Regions from separate parts of the Streptomyces sp. NPDC014882 genome, predicted to be linked through region 4. Evidence: riboswitches for the same ligand, from Rfam matches in the RefSeq annotation. Region 4 holds a riboswitch; each other region holds the start of a gene.
What was found. A riboswitch is a leader RNA that binds a small molecule or an ion and turns the genes downstream of it on or off. The one in region 4 is predicted to bind cyclic di-AMP.
Positions count from the first base shown of each region.

Region 1: another riboswitch for cyclic di-AMP. It lies ahead of ACF09K_RS15605 (transglycosylase family protein); the one in region 4 lies ahead of ACF09K_RS02010 (NlpC/P60 family protein).
Region 2: another riboswitch for cyclic di-AMP. It lies ahead of ACF09K_RS11135 (M23 family metallopeptidase); the one in region 4 lies ahead of ACF09K_RS02010 (NlpC/P60 family protein).
Region 3: another riboswitch for cyclic di-AMP. It lies ahead of ACF09K_RS24145 (M23 family metallopeptidase); the one in region 4 lies ahead of ACF09K_RS02010 (NlpC/P60 family protein).

Region 1 covers NZ_JBIBWL010000005.1:432,659-435,859, reverse strand. Annotated here, with positions in the region: gene eno (phosphopyruvate hydratase) at 1-780, opposite strand, end outside; gene ACF09K_RS15605 (transglycosylase family protein) at 1,111-1,833, opposite strand; cyclic di-AMP (ydaO/yuaA leader) riboswitch at 1,837-2,019, opposite strand; gene ACF09K_RS15600 (transglycosylase family protein) at 2,224-3,201, opposite strand, start outside.
Region 2 covers NZ_JBIBWL010000003.1:702,000-705,200, reverse strand. Annotated here, with positions in the region: gene ACF09K_RS11140 (aldo/keto reductase) at 1-756, opposite strand, end outside; gene ACF09K_RS11135 (M23 family metallopeptidase) at 993-2,024, opposite strand; cyclic di-AMP (ydaO/yuaA leader) riboswitch at 2,034-2,191, opposite strand; tRNA gene ACF09K_RS11130 (tRNA-Met) at 2,498-2,571, opposite strand; gene ACF09K_RS11125 (dihydrofolate reductase family protein) at 2,752-3,201, opposite strand, start outside.
Region 3 covers NZ_JBIBWL010000011.1:113,076-116,276, reverse strand. Annotated here, with positions in the region: gene ACF09K_RS24150 (GntR family transcriptional regulator) at 127-819, opposite strand; gene ACF09K_RS24145 (M23 family metallopeptidase) at 1,007-1,762, opposite strand; cyclic di-AMP (ydaO/yuaA leader) riboswitch at 1,776-1,943, opposite strand; gene ACF09K_RS24140 (M16 family metallopeptidase) at 2,156-3,201, opposite strand, start outside.
Region 4 covers NZ_JBIBWL010000001.1:448,743-451,943, reverse strand. Annotated here, with positions in the region: gene pcrA (DNA helicase PcrA) at 1-1,668, opposite strand, end outside; cyclic di-AMP (ydaO/yuaA leader) riboswitch at 1,900-2,074, shown strand; gene ACF09K_RS02010 (NlpC/P60 family protein) at 2,083-3,201, shown strand, end outside.

The sequences.
Region 1 (3,201 bases), on a different contig from region 4:
GCCCTCGAACTCGTAGGCGCCGTCCTTGTAGAACTCGGACGCGGCGACGTCGAGCGCGAGCGCGATCTGCTCGCCGGGGACGTAACCGGCCTGCTTGATGGCCTCGATGATGAGGTCGAGCGCGGCGCGGTTGGACTCCAGGTTCGGGGCGAAGCCGCCCTCGTCGCCCAGGCCGGTGGACAGGCCCTTGGTCTTCAGCACCTTCTTGAGGGTGTGGTAGACCTCGGCGCCCCAGCGCAGGGCCTCGGAGAAGGACTCCGCGCCGATGGGGGCGATCATGAACTCCTGGATGTCCACGTTGGAGTCGGCGTGCGAGCCGCCGTTCAGGATGTTCATCATCGGAACGGGCAGCAGGTGCGCGTTCGGGCCGCCCAGGTAGCGGAAGAGCGGGAGGTCGCTGGCCTCGGAGGCGGCGTGGGCGACGGCGAGGGAGACGCCGAGGATGGCGTTGGCGCCGAGGGAGCCCTTGTTGTCGGTGGCGTCCAGGTCGAACATGGCCTGGTCGATCAGGCGCTGCTCGGTGGCGTCGTAGCCGACCAGCTCGGGGCCGATCTGCTCGATGACGGCGAGGACGGCCTTCTCGACACCCTTGCCCTGGTAGCGGTTCGGGTCACCGTCGCGGAGCTCGATGGCCTCGAAGGCGCCGGTGGAGGCGCCGGAGGGGACGGCGGCACGACCCGTGCTGCCGTCGTCGAGGCCGACCTCGACCTCGACCGTGGGGTTGCCTCGGGAGTCCAGGATTTCCCGGGCTACGACGACGTCGATGGACGGCACGAGCATCTCCTTCTTGGGATGTGACGCTGGTTGTGCGGGGCGCGGGCGGGCCGTGTGGAGGCCTTGCCGAGCCTTGCGACTAGAGCCTAACCGCCCCGGGGCGCCGGTCGGCCGACCGACCGTCCCGTGGACAGGGAGACGGTACCCATTGTTTCAGCCCGGAACAAAGGGGAGGGCCAACAGAAGGCGGCGAACGGGAAAAGAAAACCCCGCCCGGGTGCGTACGGGGGAACACGCACCGGGGCGGGGGGACCGTGGGGACGGGGCTCCCTCACGAGGCCTTCGGCGTGACGGCCCGGGCCGTGCGGGAGCCGTGGCCCGGCGGGGAGCCGGGTGTCACTTCAGGTGCAGCTGCTGACCCGGGTAGATGAGGTCGGCGTCCTGGACGATGTCCCCGTTGAGCTCGAACAGCTCGGCCCAGCCGCCCTTGACGCCCCGCGCCTCGGCTATGGAGCTGAGGGTGTCGCCGGTGACGACCTTGTACTCGCCGTCGCCCTTCTTGACCTTCTTGCCGGTCGGGGTGGTGACGGTCTTCTGGGACTTGGCGGCCGGGCGCTCGGCGGAGCGGGAGGCGCTCTGCTTCTCGGTGGAGCGGGTGGTGGTCTCCGAGGAGCCGCCGGTGGACGAGCCGTTGGAGGACGAGCCGTCGGAGGAGCTGCCGGTGGAGGCCGAGCCGCCGTTGTACGCGGCGCCGGACAGGCCCACGCCGCAGACCGGCCAGGCACCCTTGCCCTGGCCCGCGAGGACCTTCTCGGCGATCTGGATCTGCTGGGACTTCGAGGCCTTGTCGGCGGTGGCCGCGTACTGCGTGCCGCCGTACGCGGCCCAGGTGGAGGCGGAGAACTGCAGGCCGCCGTAGTAGCCGTTGCCGGTGTTGATGGACCAGTTGCCGCCGGACTCGCACTGGGCGACCGCGTCCCACTCGGAGGCGGAGGCGGCGGAGGCGTTGCCGGCCGCCATCAGCGGGGCGGCGATGGCGACACCGGTGACGCCGGCGAGCGCGGCGGCGCGGGTGGCCCTGGACGGACGGCGGTGCTTGCCCTTGACGGAAAACAGCATGGTGGATCCCCTCACCGACGCCTGCGAGGTGAGCTGTCGGGTTCGGGCCGTGTGAGTTGCCCGGCCACTCCCGCCCGGGAGCACTGCTCCCCGGAAGGCGTGGCTTCACCCCGAGCCGTTCCGGTCGACCGACCGGTGCGGCACTTACCTTGGGTCCCCCGCTCCTGCCTACGGCGCTTGACGCGACGACTGTTCCCGGGCTGCCACTGGCAGGATTCGGCGTTGCGACAGCCGGGGCTCGGGTTGCCGAGCGATCACGACCGTAGACATGCCCCCGGCGGAATTTCAAAGACGATCACGACTTCTGAGACTCATCCCACACTTTCACCAAACCGGACATTCGGCGCGAAGCGTGACGTGAACTCCCGCTGTTTTTCCCGTTTTTCCGCCCTATTCGACCGCTGTGTCGAGCGTCTGACCGGGAGTGATGTCGTTCGGGTCGGCACCGATGGCGGCCTTGTTCTCGGCGTAGAGCGCGCGCCATCCGCCGTCGAGCTCAAGGGAGTCGGCGATCGAGACGAGGGAGTCGCCGTCGCGCACGACGTAGGTGCCCACCGCGCCGCCGGAGACGCTCGCGGCGTGCCGGCCCGAGGAGGCGGTGGTCGTGCCGTCCGGCACGACCTCCTCGGCGGAGGTGCCGCGGTGGCGGCCGGAGACGAGGGAGCCGGTGTCGACGAGGCTCCAAGAGCCCGCCTCCTGGACCGACTTGTCCGAGTCGTCCGTTTCGGGGGTGGCTGCGGGCGAGCCGCCGTCCGTCTGCGCGGCACCCGCGTCCGCACCCGCCGGCGCGTCGGACTCCGGGGAGTCGTCCGGCTTGCCGGAGGAGGGGGAGGAAGAGGAGGAGGCGGGCGAGGAGGTCTCGTCCGGGACGTCCGGGGAGGATCCGGTCGACGGGGAGGCCGACGCGTCCTTGCCGTCCGGGGACCCCGAGGAGTCCGAGGAGCCCGGGGACTTCGAGGAGCCGGACGCCCCCTTGGACAGGTCGGACAAGCCGGACGACGCGGAGGAACCGGACGAGTCGCCCGCCACTCCGGTGTCCAGGTCGCCCCCGCCGTTCTCCTTGGTGAGTCCGGACGTCAGCCCGCAGGTGCCCCAGGCGCCGACGCCCTGGTCGTCGAGGACCTTCTGCGCGACGGATATCTGCTGGTTGCGGCTGGCCAGGTCGGGGCGCTCGGCGAAGTCGAGCCCGCCGTACGCCTCCCAGTCCTTCTGACTCAGCGACAGACCGCCGTACTGTCCGGTGCCCTGGTCGGCGCTCCAGGAGCCGCCGCTCTCGCACTCCGCCACCGCGTCCCACACCGTGCCGTCGGCCGCGCTCGCGCCGGTGGCGCCGAGCAGCGGGATGGCGATCGCGGAGCCGGTCACGCC
Region 2 (3,201 bases), on a different contig from region 4:
CAGGGCGGTGAGCACCTTCTGCCCCCGCTCGGTCCCCAGGTGCCGGGCGGCGCCCTGGGCGCGGGCGCTGTCCACCGTCGTACCGGGGCGGTACTTGCCGGTGAGGAAGCCGGACGCCAGCGCGTAGTACGGCACGGCGGCGAGGCCGGACGCGGCGACCAGGTCCTGGAGTCCGCCCTCGTAGGTGTCGCGGGAGACCAGGTTGTAGTGCGGCTGGAGCGCCACGTAGCGGGCGAGGCCCTCGCGGTCGGAGAACTCCAGTGAGGCCCGCAGGCGTGCGGGGGAGATGTTGGAGGCGGCGATGTGCCGCACCTTGCCCGCCTTGACCAGTTCGTCGAGCGCGCCGACGATCTCCTCGACGGGCACCTCGGGCTTGTCGAAGTGGGTGTAGTAGAGGTCGATGCGGTCGGTGCCCAGGCGTCGCAGCGAGGCGTCGGCGGCGGCCTTGATGTTGGCGCCGGTCAGCCCCTGATGGTCGGGGTGCTGGCTCACCTTGGTGGCGATCACGACGTCGTCGCGGTTGCCGCGGGACGTGAGCCACTTGCCGATGAGGGTCTCGGACTCGCCGCCGCGGTTGCCCTCGACCCACGCCGAGTAGGAGTCGGCGGTGTCGACGAAGTTGCCGCCGGCGGCCGTGTAGGCGTCGAGGACGGCGAAGGAGGCCGTCTCGTCCGCGGTCCAGCCGAAGACGTTGCCGCCGAGGGCGAGCGGGAAGACCTCGAGGTCGGAGGAGCCGAGCTTGCGCAGAGAAGTCATGCCCGGTGACAACGCCCTGGCCGAAGGCGCGCATTCCGCGCCTTCGGCCAGGGTTCACGAACATCCGGGAAACGTCCGGGTGCAGACCTCACCGGCCCCCGTGACGCTTCCCGGAAGACCTCGGGAGCCCTGACGGTCCCCCGAGGAGGTTCTCGGGGAACCGGCGGGAAACCGGGAGGGCTCTCAGGGGCACCCGGCAGGAGTCCGGGTCGCCGGGGAGCACGTCCGGCGTGGCCTCAGGGGTTGAGCCCCTTGTCCCGGAGCCAGGCGGCCGGGTCGATGCCGGAGGTGCTGCCGCCGGGGTGGACCTCCATGTGGAGGTGGGCCCCGGTGACGTTGCCCGTGGCACCGACGCGGCCGATGACGTCGCCGGTGGCGACCTTCTGGCCGACGCTGACGCCGATGGAGGACTGGTGGGCGTACCAGATCTCGGTGCCGTCCTCGAGGGTGAGCACGGTCCTGTACCCGTAGGACCCGTCGTAGCCGGCGGAGGTGATGGTGCCGCTGTGCACGGCCTTGAGGAGCGTGCCGGTGGGGGCGGCGAAGTCGAGGCCGGTGTGGTACCCGGAGGACCAGTAGGCGCCGGCCTGACCGAAGGTCGAGGTGATCGTGTACGAGGAGGTCGGCAGCGTGTACTGCTTGGCCAGTTCGGCGAGGCGCTCGGCCTCCGCCTTCTTGGCGGCTTCCTCCGCGGCCTTCTTCTTGGCGGCCTCGGCCTTGGCCGCGGCCTCCTTCTCGGCCTTGGCGGCGGCCTCGGTGGCGGCCTTGGCCGCGGCGGCCTCGGCGGCTTCCTGCGCCTTGGTCTCGACCTGGGTCTGCTGCGACTCGGCCTGCGCCATGATCCGGTTGCGCAGCGCCTCTCCGGCGTCGGCACCGCTGCCGGCGCTGTCGGCGGCGACGGTCTCGGCGCCGAAGGTGCTGAGCGCGGGCGCCGTCTCCACCTCGGGGGTGGTGTCGTCGTCCGAGATGAGGGAACCCACGGAGGGGAGGTCCGGCATGGAGATGGAGACCGGCGACTTGCCGGTGTTGGCGCTGGCCATGCCCGCGCCGCCGACGGCGGCTATGACGCCGACGCCGAGAACGGTGGAGCTGCGGGCGAGTCCGCCGCGCTGCTTGGCGACGCGGTGCTTGCCGCGTACCGGACGAACGGAGTCCGCGGTGGGGTTCCATTCCTCCCAGGGGCCCTCGTCGGCACGGTAGGTGCCGTAGCCGAAGGTCTGCTGGCCGGGCACGGCGGGGGCTTCTGGGGCAGGCCGGTTGGACGCCACGCGGGCGCGCTCCTTTCCTTCCGTCGCCTACCGGGTTAGCTGACGGGTTCGGAGCGGGAAGGTCTCCTACGCGCGTATACCGGCCGTGACTGTACGGCGGCTTCCGCGCGATTCACCCCAAGTTGGTGGTTCCCCGGTTCCCTTGCGGGATTCGGCGCGTGCGCACGGAGCCGTCTCTTGTGACGGCTGGGACGACCGCGCTGCGTTATCGAACGTTAATAGACGCAGGGGCGGGATTCCAAGCCGTTCGGCTTGATCAACAACATTGACGGCCTGGACTTTCAGCCCAGGACCGGTGAAAAACGGGCGAGTTGACCGTCCGCCTGAAACGTTCAGGAGTCATCTGGGTTTTGATGGTGACTCAAACGTTATGCGCAGGGCTCCGGAGCGTTCACGATGCGTGACGGGAAAGGTCGCCCCGACGCACCGAGGGCCGGAATTCCTTGATCGGAATTCCGGCCCTCGGCCTTGAGTAGCGGGGACAGGATTTGAACCTGCGACCTCTGGGTTATGAGCCCAGCGAGCTACCGAGCTGCTCCACCCCGCGTCGGTGTGACACCAGTCTACGCCATGCGGGGGACGCCCAGAACCACGGCCGGATCCGGGGGGCCGGACGGGGCCGGACGGGGGACGAGCCGGAGGCAGGCCGGCGGACGGACGGAGGGCCGGTCGGAGATCCGGGCGGGGCCCCGCGGCCAGGTGGGCCGGCGGTCAGGTGGTGCCGCGGTCAGGTGGTCCCGCGGAGCAGATGGCCGTTGGGTGCCTTCGCCCGCTCCTCGTACTCGGGAAGGACGACGACGTCCGCGCCCTCGGCGGCCAGCAGACCGCTCCCGTCGGCGTCGGTGACGAAGGTGTCCGGCTCCCGCCAGGCCGTCACGACCCGGCGCACACCGGCGTCGAGGATCAGGCGGGCGCACGGGGCCGGCCGGGAGGAGCGCCGGGCGCAGGGTTCCAGGCTGCTGTAGACGGTCGCGCCGGCCAGCCGGGGGTCGGCGGGGTCGATCTTGGCGAGGGCCGCCTCCTCGGCGTGGACGACCGGATCGCCCGCCTCGCGGGAGTGACCGCGGGCCAGTTCCGTGCCGTCGGCGGCCACCACGACCGCGCCGACGCTGAACGCGGTCCGCGACGGCGGGCAGGCGGCGGCCAGTTCGCAGGCGAGGGCCAGCCAGTGCCGGTC
Region 3 (3,201 bases), on a different contig from region 4:
AAAGCTGTGCGACGGGCGCGCGAAAGGCGCACGAAGAGAGCACCACCGTAAACACGGAGGCGCGGCGAAAAAGAGCGGAGGAAATACCTCTCCGCCGAATTACCTTCTTTGTATACGGCTCTCGTGTTAATTCCGGAGGCCGGACATGTTGACGACGTGTTGCGAAGTCCTCACACGGTCCTGGCGGTCGCCGCCCGGGAAGCGCGGCCGGTGCGCGGGGAGCGCGCGCTCGACGTGCAGCGCCGTCACCGCCCGCGCGCGTTCCCCGTCGCCGCGCGCCACCGCGTCCACGATCGCGCCGTGTTCCGCCCAGGACTCCGCCGGGGCGGCCGACGCGTCCACCGTGTACATCCAGGAGATCTTGTGGCGCAGCTGGGTGAGCGTCGAGGTGAGGGCGTGACTGCCGGAGGCCTGGGCGAGGGTCTCGTGGAACCAGCCCCCCAGGGAGCGCAGATCGTCGCTGCCGCCGCGCCTGGCACGCTCCTGGCCCAGCCGGACGAGGCCGCGCAGCACCTTGAGGTGGGCCTCGGTGCGCCGCTGGGCGGCCCGGGCGGCGCCGAGCGGCTCGAGGAGCACGCGCATCTCCAGCAGGTCGGCGGCCTCCTGCTCGGTCGGTTCGGCGACGCACGCGCCCGCGTGCCGCCGCGTCACGACGAAGCCCTCCGCCTCCAGCGTGCGCAGCGCCTCCCGGACGGGGACGCGCGAGACGCCGTAGCGACGCGCGAGGAGTTCCTCGGTGAGGCGGCCGCCGCGCTCGTAGACACCCGCGACGATGTCGTCCCGGATGGCCGTGCACACCGAGTGCGCCGGAATACGCATGACCGACCTCCGCCTTAATCCCCGTGAAACGTCGACGATTGACGTGTGTTCCGTGACTCTATTGCAACCGGCGGGAATTTCCGATGGCGGGCCGGAATCCAGGGATATTTTTTGGACAGAGCGGTCCCGGAAACGACGAAAGCCCCGGCCGTGGGGCCGGGGCCGTACGATCTGTCGCCGTACGTTGTCAGATGTTCACGCCGTGCTTGCGGAGGTAGGCGACCGGATCGATGTCCGAGCCGTACTCCACGCCGGTGCGGGCCTCGAAGTGCAGGTGCGGGCCGGTGACGTTGCCGGTGGCGCCGGACAGGGCGATGCGCTGCCCCGGGGTCACCCTCTGGCCCACGGAGACGCCGATGGACGACAGGTGGCCGTACTGGGTGTACGTGCCGTCGTTCATCCGGATCACGACCTGGTTGCCGTAGGCGCCGCCCCAGCCGGCCTCGACGACGGTGCCGAGGCCCACCGCGTGCACGGGGGTGCCGGTGGCGGCGTGGAAGTCGATGCCGGTGTGGCTGCCGGAGGACCACAGCGAACCGCCGGACCGGTAGCCGGTGGAGACGTAGGAGCCGCTGATCGGTGAGACGAAGGTGTTCAGGCGTTCGCGCTCGGCCGCGCGGGCGGCACGGACCCGGGCCTCGCGTTCCGCCTCGACCTTCGCCGCGGCCCGGGCGGCGGCCTCCTCGCGCGCGGCCTCCGCCACGGCGGCCTGCTTCTGCGCGGCGGCCTGGTCGTCGATCCGCTGGGCGACCGTGTCACCGATGGCGACGACCGGGACGAGGCCGGTCTGCTCGACGGCCTTCTCCGCGGCGAGGGCGGGGCCGGAGGCGACGGTGCCGATGACGCCGGTGGTGGTGAGCGCCGCGATGCCCGCCGCGCGGGCGGTGGTGCGCTTCATCCTGCTGGGACGACGGTGCTTCCCGGTGGCGCAAGTGGACGCCATGAAGTAGAGCGGTCCTTTCCTTCCCTCTCGCCTACCGGGTTAGCTGACGGGTTCGGAGCAGGAAGGTCTCCTACGGACCCCCTCGCGGTGCGCGCGGGCGTCCGATTCACCCCAGGGACTGTCTGGTTGGGTCCCCGGCTCCCCTGGCTCGCGCCACGCGGGGACTCGGCGATGACTGTCCGGTGCCGCGGATGCGGCGCACTGCCTGACGAACAGCCCGGTTGAAGGTAGACGCGGCGGCGGCCGATCCCCAAACAGAACGCGGCTTTTGTAGCGCATGCCACAGGGCAGACGGGCCGCCTCTCCCTCAATTCGGACATCGAGGAGCCCTGGTGGCGGATCCGTCCACCAGGGCTCCTGCGCGCGTGGCCTCGCGGTCACCGGTCCGCGTCGCTACTCCGCGGGGACGACCTTCACCTCACCGATGCCCAGGGCTTCGACGGGTGCCTTGATCGCGGCCGCGTCGCCGACCAGGACCGTCACCAGACGGTCCACCGGGAAGGCGCTCACGACCGCCGCCGTGGCCTCCACGGTGCCGGTCGCGGCGAGCTGCCGGTACAGCGTGGCCTGGTAGTCGTCCGGCAGGTGCTGCTCGACCTGGTCGGCGAGCGTGCCCGCCACGGCGGCGGCCGTCTCGTACTTCAGGGGTGCCACCCCGACGAGGTTCTGCACGGCGACGTCCCGCTCGGCGTCGGTCAGACCGCCCTCGGCGAGGGTGCGCAGCACCTTCCACAGGTCCTCCAGCGCGGGACCGGTGTTGGGGGTGTCGACCGATCCGCTGATGGCGAGCATCGCGGCGCCCGAACCGTCCGGCGCGGACCTGAGGACCTGCCCGAAGGAGCGCACGCCGTAGGTGTAGCCCTTCTCCTCGCGCAGGACGCGGTCCAGCCGGGAGGTGAGGGTGCCGCCCAGGCAGTACGTGCCGAGCACCTGCGCGGGCCACACGCGCGCGTGCCGGTCGGCGCCGATGCGGCCGATCAGCAGCTGCGTCTGGACGGCGCCGGGACGGTCCACGATGACGACCCGCCCGGCGTCGTCGGCGGTCACGGGCGGCACCGGTCGCGGCTGGGCCGCGGAGCCCGTCCAGGCGCCCAGGGTGTCGCCCAGGAGCGCGCCGAGGTCGATCCCGGTGAGATCGCCGACGACCACGGCGGTGGCCGTGGCGGGGCGGACGTGCTTCTCGTAGAAGGCGCGTACGGCGGCGGAGTCGATCTTCTCGACGGTCTCCGCGGTGCCCTGGCGCGGACGCGACATGCGCGCGGTCGCCGGGAACAGCTCCTTGGAGAGCTCCTTGGCGGCACGCCGGGAGGGGTTGGCCAGCTCGTGCGGGATCTCGTCCAGACGGTTGCGAACGAGGCGCTCGACCTCGCTGTCGGCGAACGCGGGCGCCCGCAGGGCATCGGCCACGAGGCCGAGGGCCTTGGCCAGCCGGGAGGCCG
Region 4 (3,201 bases):
CGCTCCCGACTCGACGACCGTGCGCAGCTCCTCCATCAGCGTGTTGAACCGCTTGACGGCGTTCGTGGAGCGCGCGGCCATGCCGTAGGCCTCGTCGACGCGCTTGAGGGCCTGCGGGAAGCTGATCCTCTCGCGCTGGGAGAGGGCGTCGATCATCGCCTCGGCGCGTTCGCCGATGCCGCGCTTGGGCACGTTGAGGATGCGGCGCAGCGGGACCGAGTCCTCGGGGTTGGCGAGGACGCGCAGGTAGGCCAGGACGTCCCGGACCTCCTTGCGCTCGTAGAAGCGGACGCCGCCGACGACCTTGTAGGGCAGGCCGACGCGGATGAAGACCTCTTCGAAGACGCGGGACTGGGCGTTGGTCCGGTAGAAGACGGCGACGTCGCCGGCCTTGGCCTTGCCCGCGTCCGTGAGGCGGTCTATCTCGTCGGCGACGAACTGCGCCTCGTCGTGCTCGGTGTCGGCGACGTAGCCGGTAATGCGCGCGCCCTCACCCGCGTTGGTCCACAGGTTCTTGGGACGGCGGGACTCGTTGCGCTCGATGACGGCGTTGGCGGCGGTGAGGATCGTCTGGGTGGAGCGGTAGTTCTGCTCCAGCAGGATCGTGGTGGCGTCCGGGTAGTCCTCCTCGAACTGGAGGATGTTGCGGATGGTCGCCCCGCGGAAGGCGTAGATCGACTGGTCGGCGTCACCGACGACGCACAGCTCGGCGGGGGGCAGGCCGTCCTCGCCCGAAGGCGCGTCCACCGGCTGTCCGACGGAGCCGACGAGCTCCCTGACCAGGGCGTACTGGGCGTGGTTGGTGTCCTGGTACTCGTCGACGAGGACGTGCCGGAAACGGCGCCGGTAGTGCTCGGCGACGTCGGGGAAGGCGCGCAGGAGATTGACCGTCGTCATGATCAGGTCGTCGAAGTCGAGGGCGTTCGCCTCGCGCAGCCGCGACTGGTACATGGCGTAGGCCTGCGCGAGGGTCTTCTCGAAGCCGTCGGCCGCCTGGACGGCGAAGTCCTCCTCGTCGATCAGCTCGTTCTTGAGGTTGCTGATCTTGGCGCTGAAGGACTTGGGCGGGAAGCGCTTGGGGTCGAGGTCGAGGTCGCGGCAGACCAGGGCCATCAGGCGCTTGGAGTCGGCGGCGTCGTAGATCGAGAACGACGAGGTGAAGCCGAGCCGCTTGCTCTCGCGGCGCAGGATGCGCACGCACGCGCTGTGGAAGGTCATCACCCACATCGCGTTCGCCCGCGGGCCGACGAGCTGCTCGACGCGCTCCTTCATCTCGCCCGCGGCCTTGTTGGTGAAGGTGATCGCGAGGATCTGGCCGGGGTGGACGTGCCGCTCGCCGAGGAGGTGGGCGATGCGGTGGGTCAGGACACGCGTCTTGCCCGAGCCGGCACCGGCGACGATGAGCAGCGGGGTGCCGGAGTGGACCACGGCCGCGCGCTGGTTCTCGTTGAGCCCTTCCAGGAGCGCCGCCGCGTCGACCGGGGGGCGCGGGGCGCCGTCGCGGTAGTGGGTGTCCCGGTCCGGCGGCACGTCGAACTTCCCGCCGAACAGATCGTCCGGAACCGGTTCCGGAGAGTGATCGTCCTCGGGCGGCGGCGGGGGTTCCTCGTCGTGGCCGCGGGGGGCCTGGAGGTCCGCCAGGAAGCTGTCGTCAAAGAGGCTGCTCATCGCTCTCCGAGTCTAGGCCGCCCCACCGACAACCCGGAGCCGTCCGGGAAACATCCCGGCCCCTCACCTTCCGGCGCCCCCCTTGCACCGTCGGTGACCGCGGACGGCAAACCCTCCGGAGGTCACGAAAATGTATCGGGCATATCACCCACCAACCTTCACAGGGGGCACACCGGTTGGCTACCGTGCCGGGCAGGCCGCTCGACCCCTTCCGGCGAACCTCGCCGGGCCGCGCGGCCTCCGCCGAGTCCGGCGTGCCCCGCGGCAGCCGGAGCCGGGGACCCACCGAGACCTTGGGGTGAATCGGCTCACTCCCCTCCGGGGAGGACGGGCCGTAGGGCAACCCTTCCGAAGCATCCTCGCCCGAACCCGACAGCTAACCCGGTAGGCGGAGCATGGAAGGAGTCGCCTCCCTTGGCGTCGCAGCACCGCAAGCCGCGCTCCACGAGCACGCGCACGGCAGGCATCCGTACGCCCGCTCTCGCCACCGCCGCCCTCACCTCGGTGGCACTGCTCTCGCAGACGGCCACCGCCGCCCCCTCCGCCGACGACAGGCCGAGCCTGGAGGAGGTGGAGAAGAAGGTCGACGACCTCTACCGCCAGGCGGAGTCGGCCACCGAGAAGTACAACGCGGCCAAGGAGAAGACCGGCAAGCAGCGCAAGAAGGTCGACGCCCTCCTCGACGACGTCGCACAGCGCGCGCAGAAGCTCAACGACGCGCGCGAGGAGCTGGGGTCCTACGCCGCCGCCCAGTACCGCACCGGCGCCTCCGCCCCCGACACGGCGACCCTCCTGCTCGCGGACTCCCCGCAGGACTACTTCGACCAGACGCAGCTGATGGGGCGGGTGACCGACCGCCAGAAGGGCGCGGTCGACGACTACTTCGCCGACCAGGCGGAGACGATGAAGAAGCGCCGGGAGGCCTCCGAGAGCCTCCGGACGCTGACCGACTCGCAGGACGACCTGAGGACCGCCAAGGCCGCCGTCCAGAAGAAGCTCGGCTCCGCCCGCGCGCTGCTGTCGCAGCTGACGGCCGAGGAGAAGGCCCGGCTGGCGAAGATCGAGGAGCGGAAGCGGCAGGAGGCCGCCCGCAAGGCCGCCGAGCTGGCCGAACAGCAGGCGGCGCAGGCGGCGGCCGCGCGGCAGGAGAGCGCCGGCGCGTCGGATACGGCGGGCACCGGCACGTCGACGCCCTCCCCGTCGCCCTCCCCGTCCACGGGTTCCTCGTACGCCACCAAGGCCGAGAAGGCGCTGGCGTTCGCCCGCGCGCAGATCGGCAAGCCGTACGTGTGGGGTGCGACCGGTCCGGACTCCTACGACTGCTCCGGTCTCACCCAGGCCGCCTGGAAGGCCGCCGACGTCTCCCTGCCGCGCGTCACCTACGACCAGGTCGATGCCGGCACGACCGTCTCCCTCTCCGCCGCGCAACCCGGTGACCTGGTCTTCTTCTACTCCGACGTCACCCATGTCGGCATCTACGCCGGCAACGGCATGATGATCCACGCCCCGAAGCCCGGCGCGTACGTGCGCGAG